DNA from 3 places in the Psychrobacillus sp. FSL K6-2365 genome. Region 1 is predicted to be linked to each of the others. Evidence: riboswitches for the same ligand, from Rfam matches in the RefSeq annotation. Region 1 holds a riboswitch; each other region holds the start of a gene.
The links. A riboswitch is a leader RNA that binds a small molecule or an ion and turns the genes downstream of it on or off. The one in region 1 is predicted to bind lysine.

Region 1 (4,296 bases):
GTATATCTATGTTTATGTTCTTACAGGATCGGGCGTATTGCACGGTTTTGTTATCGGTTGTTTTGTTTCAAGCTAATATGTAGATGTTGATATTTCTGTCTGTTATAATCATTACATAGTAGACAAAGGAGGAATTTTTAATATGGCAATAGTTCACGGAACAGATCAAACTTTTAATACAGAAATAGAAGAAGGTTTAGTATTAGTAGATTTTTGGGCAACATGGTGCGGACCTTGTAAAATGATAGCTCCAGTATTAGAAGAAATGGATGCTGAAATGAGCGATAAAGTTAAAATCGTAAAAGTAGATGTTGATGAAAACCAAGCGACTGCAAGTCAATTCGGTATTATGTCTATCCCAACACTAGTATTATTTAAAGATGGCCAACCTGTAGACAAGGCTGTTGGGTTCCAACCAAAAGAAGCATTAGTACAATTAGTAGAAAAAAACGCATAATTCAAAACCGGGTGCTACATAGTACCCGGTTTTTTTAAACAGGTGATAATATGAATAATGATTTGATCGAACAAAAGTGTTCCATCCTACCAGATGAGCCAGGATGTTACTTAATGAAAGACCGACAAGGAACTATTATCTATGTAGGAAAAGCAAAAATATTAAAAAATCGCGTACGCTCATATTTCAAAGGAGCTCACGACGGGAAAACGCTTCGATTAGTACAAGAAATTGTTGACTTTGAATATATCGTCACTTCATCTGAGGTGGAAGCTTTAATACTCGAGCTCCATCTTATTAAAAAACATGATCCTAAATACAATATTATGTTAAAAGATGATAAAACGTATCCATATATTAAAATTACTGCTGAAAAAGATCCGAGACTGATCATTACAAGACAAGTTAAAAAAGATAAAGGGAAATACTTTGGACCTTATCCGAATTCTCATGCGGCACATGAAACGAAAAAACTGCTGGATCGTTTATATCCACTTCGCAAATGTCAAAAAATGCCGAATAGAGTATGTCTTTACTATCATATGGGTCAGTGTCTAGCTCCATGTGTGAAAAAAATTGAAGCAAGTGCTTATGATAAAATCATTCATGAAATTACTAGTTTCCTGAATGGCGGGCATACGCAAGTGAAAAAAGAATTGGTTACGAAGATGAATTCAGCTGCAGAAGCGCTTGAATTTGAGAGAGCAAAAGAGTACCGTGATCAGATTTCACATATTGAACAAGTTATGGAAAAACAAAAAATGACGATGAATGATTTCACAAGCAGAGATATTTTTGGTTTCCATGTGGATAAAGGGTGGATGTGTGTTCAAGTATTCTTTATCAGACAAGGGAAGCTTATTGAAAGAGATGTTTCTTTATTTCCAATCTTCCGAGATCCAGAGGAGGAGTTTATAACATTTTTAGGTCAATTTTATGCGAAATCAGAACATATTAAACCAAAAGAAATTTATGTTCCTTTGAGTACGGATATTGACTTGGCTTCAAAACTGTTAGAAATGAAGATTTTCGTACCACAAAGAGGGACGAAGAAAAATCTGGTCGAATTGGCGGAAAAAAATGCTAAAATTGCACTGACGGAGAAATTTCATTTAATCGAAAGACAAGAAGAACGGACGATAGGCGCGATAGAACAGCTTGGTGATTCGATGAATATTGCACCTCCAATGCGAATTGAAGCTTTTGATAACTCTCATATTCATGGGACTGATGCGGTATCTGCAATGGTTGTTTTTATTGATGGTAGAGCCAGCAAAAAAGATTATCGTAAGTATAAAACTAAAACCGCAGCTAAGCATGATGATTACGGAGCAATGCGCGAAGTTGTACGTAGAAGATATACTCGTGTACTTAAGGAAAACTTGCCACTGCCTGATTTAATCATTATTGATGGAGGAAAAGGACAAATTGAAGCTGCACGAGAAATTATAGAGGATGAATTGGGGTTAGATATTCCAATTGCAGGTCTTGCAAAGGATGGCAAGCATCAAACTTCTCAGCTTATCTATGGAGACCCTTTGGAACTAATACCGATGAAGCGGACGAGTGAAGGTTTTTATTTGCTACAACGTATTCAAGATGAAGTCCATCGTTTTGCTATAACATTCCATAGGCAACAAAGAGGGAAGCATACTATTGCATCATCTCTCGATGGTATAGAAGGAATCGGACCTCAACGGAAAAAGTTATTATTAAAGCATTTTGGTTCCTTAAAGAAAATACAAGCTGCTAGTAAAGAAGAGTTTATGGAAGCGGGTCTTCCTAGTAAGCAAGCAGAGATCATGGTTAATCATTTTCAGAAAAATATATTGTCTTCTGAATAATCATGTGTTATGGTTGAAACAATTTAACTTGACTCAGTACAAAACGTCGCAAATACGTGGTTAAAAATTGCTGATTCAAGTTAAGCCTCTGGCGGATGTCATAGATTTTGAAGGAGTTAATGCGTAAGCACAATTCAAAGTCTGGAGGCATTTACACCGAGGCGTAATTGAATATTTCACTGTATTTTAAGTGAAGATAGAGGTGCGATTAGACATCAGTACGCAGCAGGAGGAAGGAAAGTTCCTAGAATGGCTGTGGAAAGGGTTTTTCGCCGAAACATAGATTAGCTTTTCCTATTCTATTGTTGGTTCTGCATTTAATAGATGTAGAATTGTCAGAATTTATATTCTGGAGGGCTATCTCACATGGGCAGATTTTTTGGACCGTGTATGAGACAATGCTTTTCACAATATGTGGAAAGCATTTTTTAATCCTTACAGATTAATTAGGGAGCGGATGTTCATGACTAAAATTGTAATGAAATTTGGCGGTACTTCAGTTGAATCAACTGGAAAAATTGAAAATGTTGCTACTCGAGTGAAACGTGAGAAAGATAAAGGACATGATATTGTTGTTGTAGTATCTGCAATGGGTAAAACAACGGATGAATTATCAAACCTTGCTTTTGAATTAGCAGAATCACCATCAAAACGTGAAATGGACATGCTCTTATCCAATGGGGAGCAAGTTACGATGGCTTTACTTTCTATTAGGTTAAATGCAATTGGGATAGATGCCATTTCTCTGACCGGTGCTCAAGTCGGTCTCATAACAGATGATATACATAGAAATGCAAAAATACTGAAACTGGATCCCGCTAAAATTGATAGTTTACTTGATTCAAATAAAGTGGTTATTGTAGCAGGTTTTCAGGGGATATCAGAAGAAGGAGAGATTACAACCCTTGGCAGAGGGGGATCTGATACAACTGCTGTAGCTATTGCTGCTTCTATCAAAGCAGAAATTTGCGATATTTATACGGATGTTGATGGTATTTATACATCAGATCCGCGCTATATCGAGAATGCTCGAAGGTTGGAACAACTTGAATATGACGAAATGCTAGAACTAGCTAATTTAGGTGCAGGGGTATTGCATCCACGTGCGGTTGAATTCGCTAAAAACTATAAGGTTCCATTAAGAGTTCGCCCAAGTTATAAAGATGGAGAAGGAACGATTTTGAAGGAGGAAGTAGATGTGGAAAATAATTTAGTAGTTCGTGGGGTAGCTTTTGAATCCGATATCGTTCGATTAACTATAGAATACGAGGTGCCATTTAACGGTTCTTTAGCTTCTATTTTTACTACTTTAGCTGCAAATCATATTAACGTGGATATAATTGTCCAGTCGATAGTTGATGGAGTGAAACCCGCAGTTTCTTTTTCAATTAAAAAGGAATCCTTGGCTGAAACAATTACAGTTTTAGAAACACATAAACAGGAGCTTGGTTTTACTTTCGCAGATTTTGAAGTAGGTCTTTCTAAGGTTTCTATTGTTGGTTCAGGGATGGTTTCAAACCCAGGGGTGGCTGCTCAAATGTTTGACCGATTAAGAAAAGAGAATATTCCTGTGAAAATGGTAAGTACATCTGAGATAAAAGTGTCAGTTGTCGTACCTCAGCAGCATATGATAGAAGCTGCTAATGCATTACATGACGAATTCGATCTTGCATTAACGCATCAATCAGTACAATAATTTATAGTTTAAAGTACTGTTGAAATTAAACTATCTCAAATAAAATCAAAAAAAACAGTCAAAAAGATGCTTGGTTCTTAAAGTTTAAAACCTGTTTCTACCGTTTTCAGCAGACTTTGGACAGACTTATTGCTATATTACTACCGTTTGATTTTTATCACAACGACGCGTTAGCGAGGGAGATAGCTCATCACTCCCCCGTGGAAAGCGTCCGCCTGTTTCTGCATCGCATCGCTACGCTAGCTTTGAAACATGAAAGTGCGTTGAAACGGAAATCAGTAGTATTATTCAATCTTTCA
Region 2 (4,296 bases), 740 kb from region 1:
TTGCTTCCGTTTCAGAGGAATCTGCTGCTGGTGTAGAAGAGACAGCTGCGTCCGCTGAGGAATCGGTTGGTTCAATGGAAGAAGTGGTAGCAAGCTCCCAACATTTGGCGACAATTGCTATGAACCTTGCTGATGCAGTTTCTAAATTTAAAACAGCTAAAACAGCAGAATAAAAAGTGCCTGGTTCTAATGCAATTCTGAATTGTGTTAAACCAGGCATATTTATTTTTTATGAAAATAATTTAAAAGTTAAATTGTAAGGTAGTAACATAGTGGAATTGAAATCGTGTAAAATGGAGAAGATGTTGGTTATATAGATAGTTTATAGGAGGTTAATAAATGGAAAATAATGATATATTAATCAGATTAAGATATGCCCTAGATATTAAAAACAAAGACATGGTAGAGATTTTTAAACTAGGTGGCGTTGAACTTACAAAAGAAGATGTACTTAAAATTCTTACTAAATCAAAAGAAGATGATGATGTTGAAGTAGTGGAAGATGAAAATCATATGAAGTGTAACAACAAGATGTTGGAATCATTTTTGAATGGTTTAATCATACATAAAAGAGGTAAACAGGATCCAAAACAGGCACAATCTACTAATCCAGAGCCTGCAGAACAGCAGAAGGATCATGTGAATAATATACTCTTGAAGAAACTAAAAGTAGCTTTACAGTTAACAACGGAAGATATGCTGGAAGTATTAGATGATGGCGGAATTATTGTATCTAAAGGTGAACTAGGTGCTATTTTAAGAAAACCAGGGCATCGTAATTATAAGGAATGCGGGGATAATTTTGCACGCAAATTCCTTAAAGGATTAGCTGTAAAATACAGAAATTAATAAAGAAGAGCGAATTCTAAATTGAGTTCGCTCTTCCTCTTTTTCTATAGACAATTGAAAATGCTATATTTTCACGGTTTGTTGCAATGTGGATAATACTTCTTGTAAAGAATTCAGCTCTTCTTTATTCAAAGGAATCATAGGTAAGCGAACACCACCTACAGGAATTCCTTTTAAATTTAATGCCGATTTTACAGGAGTTGGATTTGGCGCTGCAAATAATGCTTTCATGATAGGTAAAAGACTGCGATGATCCTTAGCAGCTTCTCTTACATTGCCACTATTAAACTTTTCAATCATTGTTTGCATTTCGTTCCCAATAACATGTGATGCTACTGAAATAACTCCTGCTCCACCAATCGATATTACTGGGATTGTTAACCCGTCATCACCGCTATATAGTGAAAAATTTTCAGGTGTATTTTGAATAATTTCAGCCATTGTATCTAAATTCCCACTAGCTTCTTTAATAGCTACGATGTTCGGAATATCGGAAAGTCTTACAACGGTTTCTACTGACATATTGACAACACTCCGACCGGGAATATTATATAACATAATCGGTAAAGATGTAACTGCAGCAATTGCTTGGAAGTGTTGGTACAATCCTTCTTTTGATGGTTTGCTATAATAGGGAACAACAAGCATAATACCATCGACACCTGCATCAGCTGCTTGTCTTGTTAAATCGATGGATGCTTTTGTGTTATACGAGCCGGTGCCAGCAATTACCGGGACTCTACCATTCACAACTTCTACTGTAAATTTAAACAGTTTAACTTTTTCTTCCTCTGTTAACGTCGGAGACTCTCCGGTTGTACCAGATATGACTAAACCATCAGTTCCATTGGCAATTAAATAGTCTATTAAGTTTCGTGTAGCTGGAAAATCTATTTCCTCATTATGATCAAAAGGAGTCACCATAGCCGTTAATATTTGTCCAAAATTCATAACTTCTCCACATCCTCTAGTTATATTATTAAAAATTCAGGGAGAAGGGCGGTATCAATTATGCCTCCGCGTAATTGCGTAAAGATTTTAAATTACACTAGCGAAATTCAAAATCTATGACATCCGCCGGAGGCATAACTTGACGGTTGTTTAGTCAAGTTATGTAGACGCAAAAAAGCAACAACGAGGGCTCGTTGTTGCAATAGAAATAAAGTAATATTTCCGTGCGTAAGATAGCCCTCCATATAGTCTCCTATATGACAATTCAGTGTTTATTCAACAGCAGAACCAGCTTCAAGAAAAATGAGATTCTTTCAACTTCGGCAAATTCCCCTTTCCACAAATATCAAAGGATCTCATTATCCTCCAAATGTGTACTGATGGTCTTCGCGCCTCTATCCTTACTTCAAATGTATTTGAAATAAGAGAATATTTAATTATTAAAATAATACATGTTTTTTAATACTAATGCAACAGTTTACCTGTAAAATAAATATAAAGCTATTTAAGGTCAGTATAATTAATAAGTTTCATACGTTAAAACCATACTATTCAAGAGGTGAAAAGGATGTATAAATTATTGTCTCATAATGATTTAGATGGTGTCGGATGTGGCATTTTAGCAAAGCTTGCTTTTGGTGAGCAAGTGAAGGTGCGTTATAATTCGATTTCCTCCCTTAATCGAGAGATTGAATACTTTTTAGAAAATGATGAGCCAGATACATTTTTATTTGTAACTGATTTGACTCCAAACGAGGACAATGAAAAAAGGCTTAATGACTTTTATAATGCAAAAGGGAAGGTCCAACTGATTGATCATCACAAATCTGCCTTACACTTTAATGATTATGAGTGGGGATATATTCTAGTAGAAGATCACGAAGGCAAATTAACTTCAGCTACTTCATTGTTATATGAATATCTTGTAACAAATAAATTGTTGGAACCAACTGCAGCACTCACAGAATTTGTAGAATTAGTTAGACAGTATGATACATGGGAATGGGAGAAGAATGAGAACCACCAAGCTCACTCGCTTAACTCACTATTCTATTTAATATCGATGGAAGAATTCGAAGAAAAAATATTAGAGAGACTTCGTACAAGTGATCATTTTGATTTTGATGAATTTGAAAAGAAAATATTGAAAATGGAAGCGGACAAGATTGACCGTTATATTCGTCGCAAGAAAAGAGAAATTGTCCAAGCAACCATAGGGGAACATTTGGCAGGAATTGTGTATGCAGAAACTTACCATTCAGAGCTAGGCAATGAACTAGGAAAAGAATATCCACATCTCGACTATATAGCGATAGTAATTATGGGGGGGAAAAGAATTTCCCTTCGTACTATATATGATCATATTGATGTATCTGAAGTTGCTGGTCAGTTCGGCGGCGGAGGACATCAAAAAGCATCTGGATGTACCTTAACAGAAGAAGCTTATAAGTTATTTGTTTTGGACACTTTCCATCTGCTACCGATACTAGAAGATGCAAAAAGAAATCAATATAATTTGAAACAATCATCATTTGGTTCATTTTATATGAATAGAAAAAATGATACGTTCATTTTGTATTCTAAAAATAATCAGGATTGGATACTTGAAAAAAATAAAACCGAAATAGGACAAACCTTTACTAGTTTTGAAGAAGGAGAGCGATTCCTAAAAAGAAACTATGAGGCAGCTTTGGTAAGGGATGACTTGTTCGTTGATTACTTAATGAGTGAAGTGAAAAAAAGAGACAATTCATGATGAATTGTCAATTCTAAGGATTTTAATCTATTTACTTGCGTTCGTCTGTTAAATACTTGCTTTCAAGAAGTCGGTACTTGCGGAGTGTCCTTACTTACTTTCTTTCAATCTGGATTTACTTGCTCTTGAACTAGCTGTACTTGCGGAGTGGTAATTTAAACCAAAAATATCTACCTCTAATAAAACCGGAAAATTGAATATAAATAGAATGATAAGGTATCATTAATGCCGACAGACTAATTATAAAAAACATGAAACCGCAGAAATTTAGGGGGTAAATTAAATGGAAATTGGAATAACAACGTTTGTAGAAACAACACCAGATGTAAAAACAGGCAAAGTAATTAGCCATGCTGAGCGTATACGTGAGGTTGTTGAAGAAATTGTATTAGCGGATCAAGTTGGGTTAGATGTATTTGGTGTAGGGGAACATCACCGAAAGGATTATGCGGCTTCTGCTCCAGCTGTTCTTCTAGCTGCAGCTGCTTCACGGACGAAGCAAATAAGACTCACAAGTGCTGTAACAGTACTTTCTTCTGATGACCCAGTGCGAGTGTTTGAGGAATTTTCTACATTAGACGCTATTTCTAATGGTCGTGCTGAAATCATGGCTGGACGTGGTTCCTTTATCGAATCTTTCCCCCTTTTTGGCTATGACTTAAAAGACTATGATGAACTGTATGAAGAAAAGTTAGATTTGCTATTAAAAATACGGGAGTCTGAAATGGTTACATGGGATG
Region 3 (4,296 bases), 1.5 Mb from region 1:
TTGCCCTCCACTAGGCTTTTCTAACAAATTTATACAACGAAGTAAAGTAGACTTTCCCGATCCAGAGGAACCAATGATGCAAACAACCTCTCCTTTGTTCACTGAAAAATCTATATCTTTTAAAACCTCATGATTTCCGAAGGATTTACTTAAATGTTGAACTTCGATGACATTTTGCATAGATTTCTCCTCCTTCGTTTAATCTATATTAGTATTACTTTTTGTTAACATAAGTTGCGGTGGTGGTTGTCCAATCATGCTATAGTTTTCTGGTCCATCTAGTTTTCTTTCTATATAACGTAATATTAATGTTACTGTAAAAGTCATGACGAAATATAAAATACATGCTATAAAGAACGGTTCAAAATACTTAAAGCTTATTCCTGCAACTGTTTTTGCTTGAAAATATAGTTCCGTAACACCAATCACATTTAATACCGATGTATCTTTAATATTAATGATAAATTGGTTGCCTGTTGCTGGCAGTATATTTCGGATGACTTGAGGTAAAACAACACCCCACATTGTTTGGAAGTGATTCATACCAATTGCTTGTGCTGCCTCGAATTGTCCCTTATCAATCGAAATGACACCACCACGTACAATTTCTGCCATATAAGCACCCGTGTTAATCGAAACGATAAATATTGCAGCCATTGTACGGTCCATATCTATTCCAAAAGCTAGTGCAGAGCCATAGAATATTACCATTGCTTGTACAATCATTGGTGTTCCTCTGAAAAACTCAATATAAACAGAAAGAATCAGATTAACTATTTTTAATACAATACGTTTTAGCTTTCTCTCAGGCGTAGGAATTGTACGAATAACTCCTGCCAGCAAACCAATAACTGCTCCAAAAATCGTACCAATTATGGAGATTAGTAGTGTCATTCCTGCTCCACGAAGGAACATCGGCCAGTTACTTGTAATCATCGAAATAATATATTCAATGCTCATACATTTCCCTCCTTCCATATAAAAACCGACTGCAAAAAGATGCAGCCGGTATCACATCATTTTTATTCAGCAGCTGGTTGATTATTAATCGCCTTATCCATAATTTCTTGACGTTCTTCTTCCGTTATTTCCGCTAAAATTTCATTAATTTTATCTGTTAAGTCACTACCTTTTTTCAAACCTACAGCGACTGCTGTATCTTCTTCCTTTGCTTTAAATCCTTCTGTGAACTCCACCATTGCAAAGTTCTCGTTTGCAGAAGATGCGCTAATTCCTTCTGGTCTTTCAGATACATATCCATCAATAACTCCAGACTCTAATGCCACACGCATTGCCGCGAAATTATCTGACGCTGGTTGTTTTTGCACATCTTTAATTTGATCGATAACACCATAATGTGATGTATTTAATTGACCTGTAATTTTAGCACCACTAAAATCTTGAATCGAAGTAGCCCCTTCAAAAGCACCGCCTTTTTTCACTACCATAACAAAGTTGGAGGTGTAGTAGTTTTCCGAGAAGTCGATTGTTTCTTTACGCTCTTTTGTAGGTGACATTCCCGCTATGATTGCATCAATTTTGTCTGATTGCAATGATGGTACAAGACCGTCCCATTCTGTTTTGACGATAACTAGTTCTTTTCCTAATCCGTTAGCAATTCGTTTAGCAATTTCCACATCATATCCACCAGCATATTCTGCATTACCATCAATCTTCACTCCACCATTAGAGTCATCTAGTTGTGTCCAGTTAAAAGGTGCATAACCAGCTTCTAAACCAACTGTAAATGTATCTACTGCTGCTTCTTTACTATTATCAGATGAAGACCCTGAAGTTTCAGTAGCATCTGTTCCACATGCTGCTAATAATAATAACAAGCTTGCGAATATCGTTATAAATACTAATCTCTTTTTCATTTTAATTACTCCCTTTTTATCAGTGTATGTTTGTTCCTATAAAAAAAGACAACTTGTACAAAAAAAGACCTGAGATGAACTCAGGTCGCAATATGTATAGTTGCCCAAATCCTCTACTTTTCCCAAATGAGATAGCACACCATTAAAAACCGGGATGTTTATAATGGACAGTCCTGCAATTATTAACTGCAGACCCAGCAAGTAATACCGAGAAATATTACTAACTTCGGCGACATTTCCTTCTCCATAGAATTATAGCTTCTCAAACTCCACTATGGACTGTTAAATATCGCGCCTCTACCTCACTATACTAAGTGAGGTCGTATTCAATTATGTTTCATAGTCTACATTAGACATACTTATCTGTCAACTGACTCTCGAAAAAACTATTTATACGTTGAGATTAATAGCTACATGATCAGATATACCAATTTTAGAGTAAAGATACTGCTAATGATTCTTCTATTTTGGATTGTGGGCTTACGTAATCTATTTGGTAAGTTAAATCGTCAATAGAGGGATAACCAATTTTTTGAAAGTAGAAGTAATTGTGGAAAATAAACTAAAAAATTATATTGTGATTTACATGAAAAAAGTAATCCATTTTTTGAGTTAGCCACTCGGGATGGATTACTTTTCACTTCTGTCATTTTCGTTAAAGAAAATCGTAGGTTCAGAGTGAAAATAAGCTTAACTTCCATTCTTAAAAAAGAGTTTTTTCTCTATCAATTTATATAATCAACAGGATATCAGTTTCATCCATGTTACATGTTACTTTCTTTTTTCTATGCTATTGTTAACAACATTTGCTATATTGTGAATGGTATTTTCTAGAGCGTCTATTTTATTTTCAAATCGATGCAATAAGTAAATAGTGACTACAATGGGAAATCCAAAGTTTCCAATTAGTTGTACAATGTTTCCCTCGCCAATCATGCGTTATCCCCCTTTCTTTAATTTTTACCATTCCTTAAGCGTTGATATACCTGTTGAGTAAACCCCTTCGAATTGTATTCTAATGAGCTGACTTGTCCGAAAAGAGGAAAATCATCCATCAGTCTATTCCAAAATCACCTTGGATTAAATTAATTGATATTTATCATATTATACTAAATATTTAGTATTTTTAGAATAACTATAAGTTGGGAAACACGCTCTACTATCTTAGATTATTAATACATATCTAATACTAATTTCTTAATTTAATGAAATTTTACTATATTTTAATAAAAATTGGATAAGTAAAAACCCTATATTCTACAACTTTCTACTACTTATTATGCTTTTCAACCAAGTATCAGTCGTTTCAAGTCGAACGATTGAAAAAGGATATTTTGTTTTTTTCAAGAATTAGTACATTACTAATTCATAAGGGGTGAAGAAAATGAGTAGTATAGGTCATATAATAAAATCGGAAAGATTAAACCAAAGTATGAAACAAACCACATTGGCCAAGGGAATCTGCTCTACATCCTACTTAAGCAAAATAGAAAATAATTTAACTATTCCAAGTGACGAAGTAATAACGTTTTTACTTAAAAAACTAAATATAGAAATAGATCAAGTATCCAGTGAAAAGGAAAATAAAGTTATTGCATCGTTATCTGAACTGTACAAAATGGGAGTATTAAAAAGGGACAAAAAATTTATAAGAGAATCCTTGCAAAAATACACTAATAAAAATCAATATTTTTTACAACTAAATAATTATTATAGTTATCACCTTTATCTATTTCGTCTCCTATTAATACTTGATGATAAGGAGGATAGCCTGCAATCTACCTATAACGTAATTGCAAAAATAAGAGATGGTATGGACGAGAAACAAAAGTTTATCATTAATCTAAACTTAGGACTTTATAGTTATTTGGATGGAAATTATCAAGAAGCATTAAGTCGATTAGAGATGTCTTTAAGATTTATAAATAATGGTAAAAATGAAGAATGGGAAATAGCTGATTTTTATAATGTCCTAAGTTTAACGTACTTTAAGTGCAATGAGTTTTTTAACGCAATCAATTTCGCTTCAAAATCATTACTTTATTATAAGGACAATCTTTTATTCGAAAGAGCAATTGATAATTACATCGTTATAGGAATTGCACATAAAAAAATGAGAAAGTATGAAGAAGCAGAAAAGAACTATAATTTAGCGATGAAACTGGCAAAAGATTATAAACTGATTAATTATGAGGAGGTGATTTATCAAAATCTAGGTTCATTATATGCAATCCAAGGGTGTCATGAAAAAGCAATTGAGTTTTATAAGCTTAGTTTAAGAATTAAAGAAGAAGATTGTAATGCTGAAGGGTATTTATTAACAATTCTATCCATTGTAAAAGAGTACTCCAAGCAGTCTGATCATGAACAGGTTCTCAAATGGTGTAAGAAAGGCTTAGATAAAATAGTGGGGGGAAAA

Region 2: linked by a shared signal. The riboswitch ahead of dapA (4-hydroxy-tetrahydrodipicolinate synthase) and the one ahead of MKY29_RS13705 (aspartate kinase) in region 1 are both predicted to bind lysine.
Region 3: linked by a shared signal. The riboswitch ahead of MKY29_RS21575 (transporter substrate-binding domain-containing protein) and the one ahead of MKY29_RS13705 (aspartate kinase) in region 1 are both predicted to bind lysine.

What each region holds. Positions count from the first base shown of each region.
Region 1 is NZ_JBBOOO010000001.1:2,744,890-2,749,185, reverse strand. Features, by position in the region: gene trxA (thioredoxin) at 143-457, shown strand; gene uvrC (excinuclease ABC subunit UvrC) at 508-2,301, shown strand; lysine riboswitch at 2,491-2,669, shown strand; gene MKY29_RS13705 (aspartate kinase) at 2,765-3,997, shown strand.
Region 2 is NZ_JBBOOO010000001.1:3,489,069-3,493,364, reverse strand. Features, by position in the region: gene MKY29_RS17630 (methyl-accepting chemotaxis protein) at 1-173, shown strand, start outside; gene MKY29_RS17625 (YehS family protein) at 340-849, shown strand; gene dapA (4-hydroxy-tetrahydrodipicolinate synthase) at 913-1,800, opposite strand; lysine riboswitch at 2,027-2,206, opposite strand; gene MKY29_RS17615 (DHH family phosphoesterase) at 2,369-3,556, shown strand; gene MKY29_RS17610 (LLM class flavin-dependent oxidoreductase) at 3,840-4,296, shown strand, end outside.
Region 3 is NZ_JBBOOO010000001.1:4,252,566-4,256,861, forward strand. Features, by position in the region: gene MKY29_RS21565 (amino acid ABC transporter ATP-binding protein) at 1-180, opposite strand, end outside; gene MKY29_RS21570 (amino acid ABC transporter permease) at 199-960, opposite strand; gene MKY29_RS21575 (transporter substrate-binding domain-containing protein) at 1,023-1,877, opposite strand; lysine riboswitch at 2,002-2,185, opposite strand; gene MKY29_RS21580 (YvrJ family protein) at 2,649-2,813, opposite strand; gene MKY29_RS21585 (helix-turn-helix domain-containing protein) at 3,262-4,296, shown strand, end outside.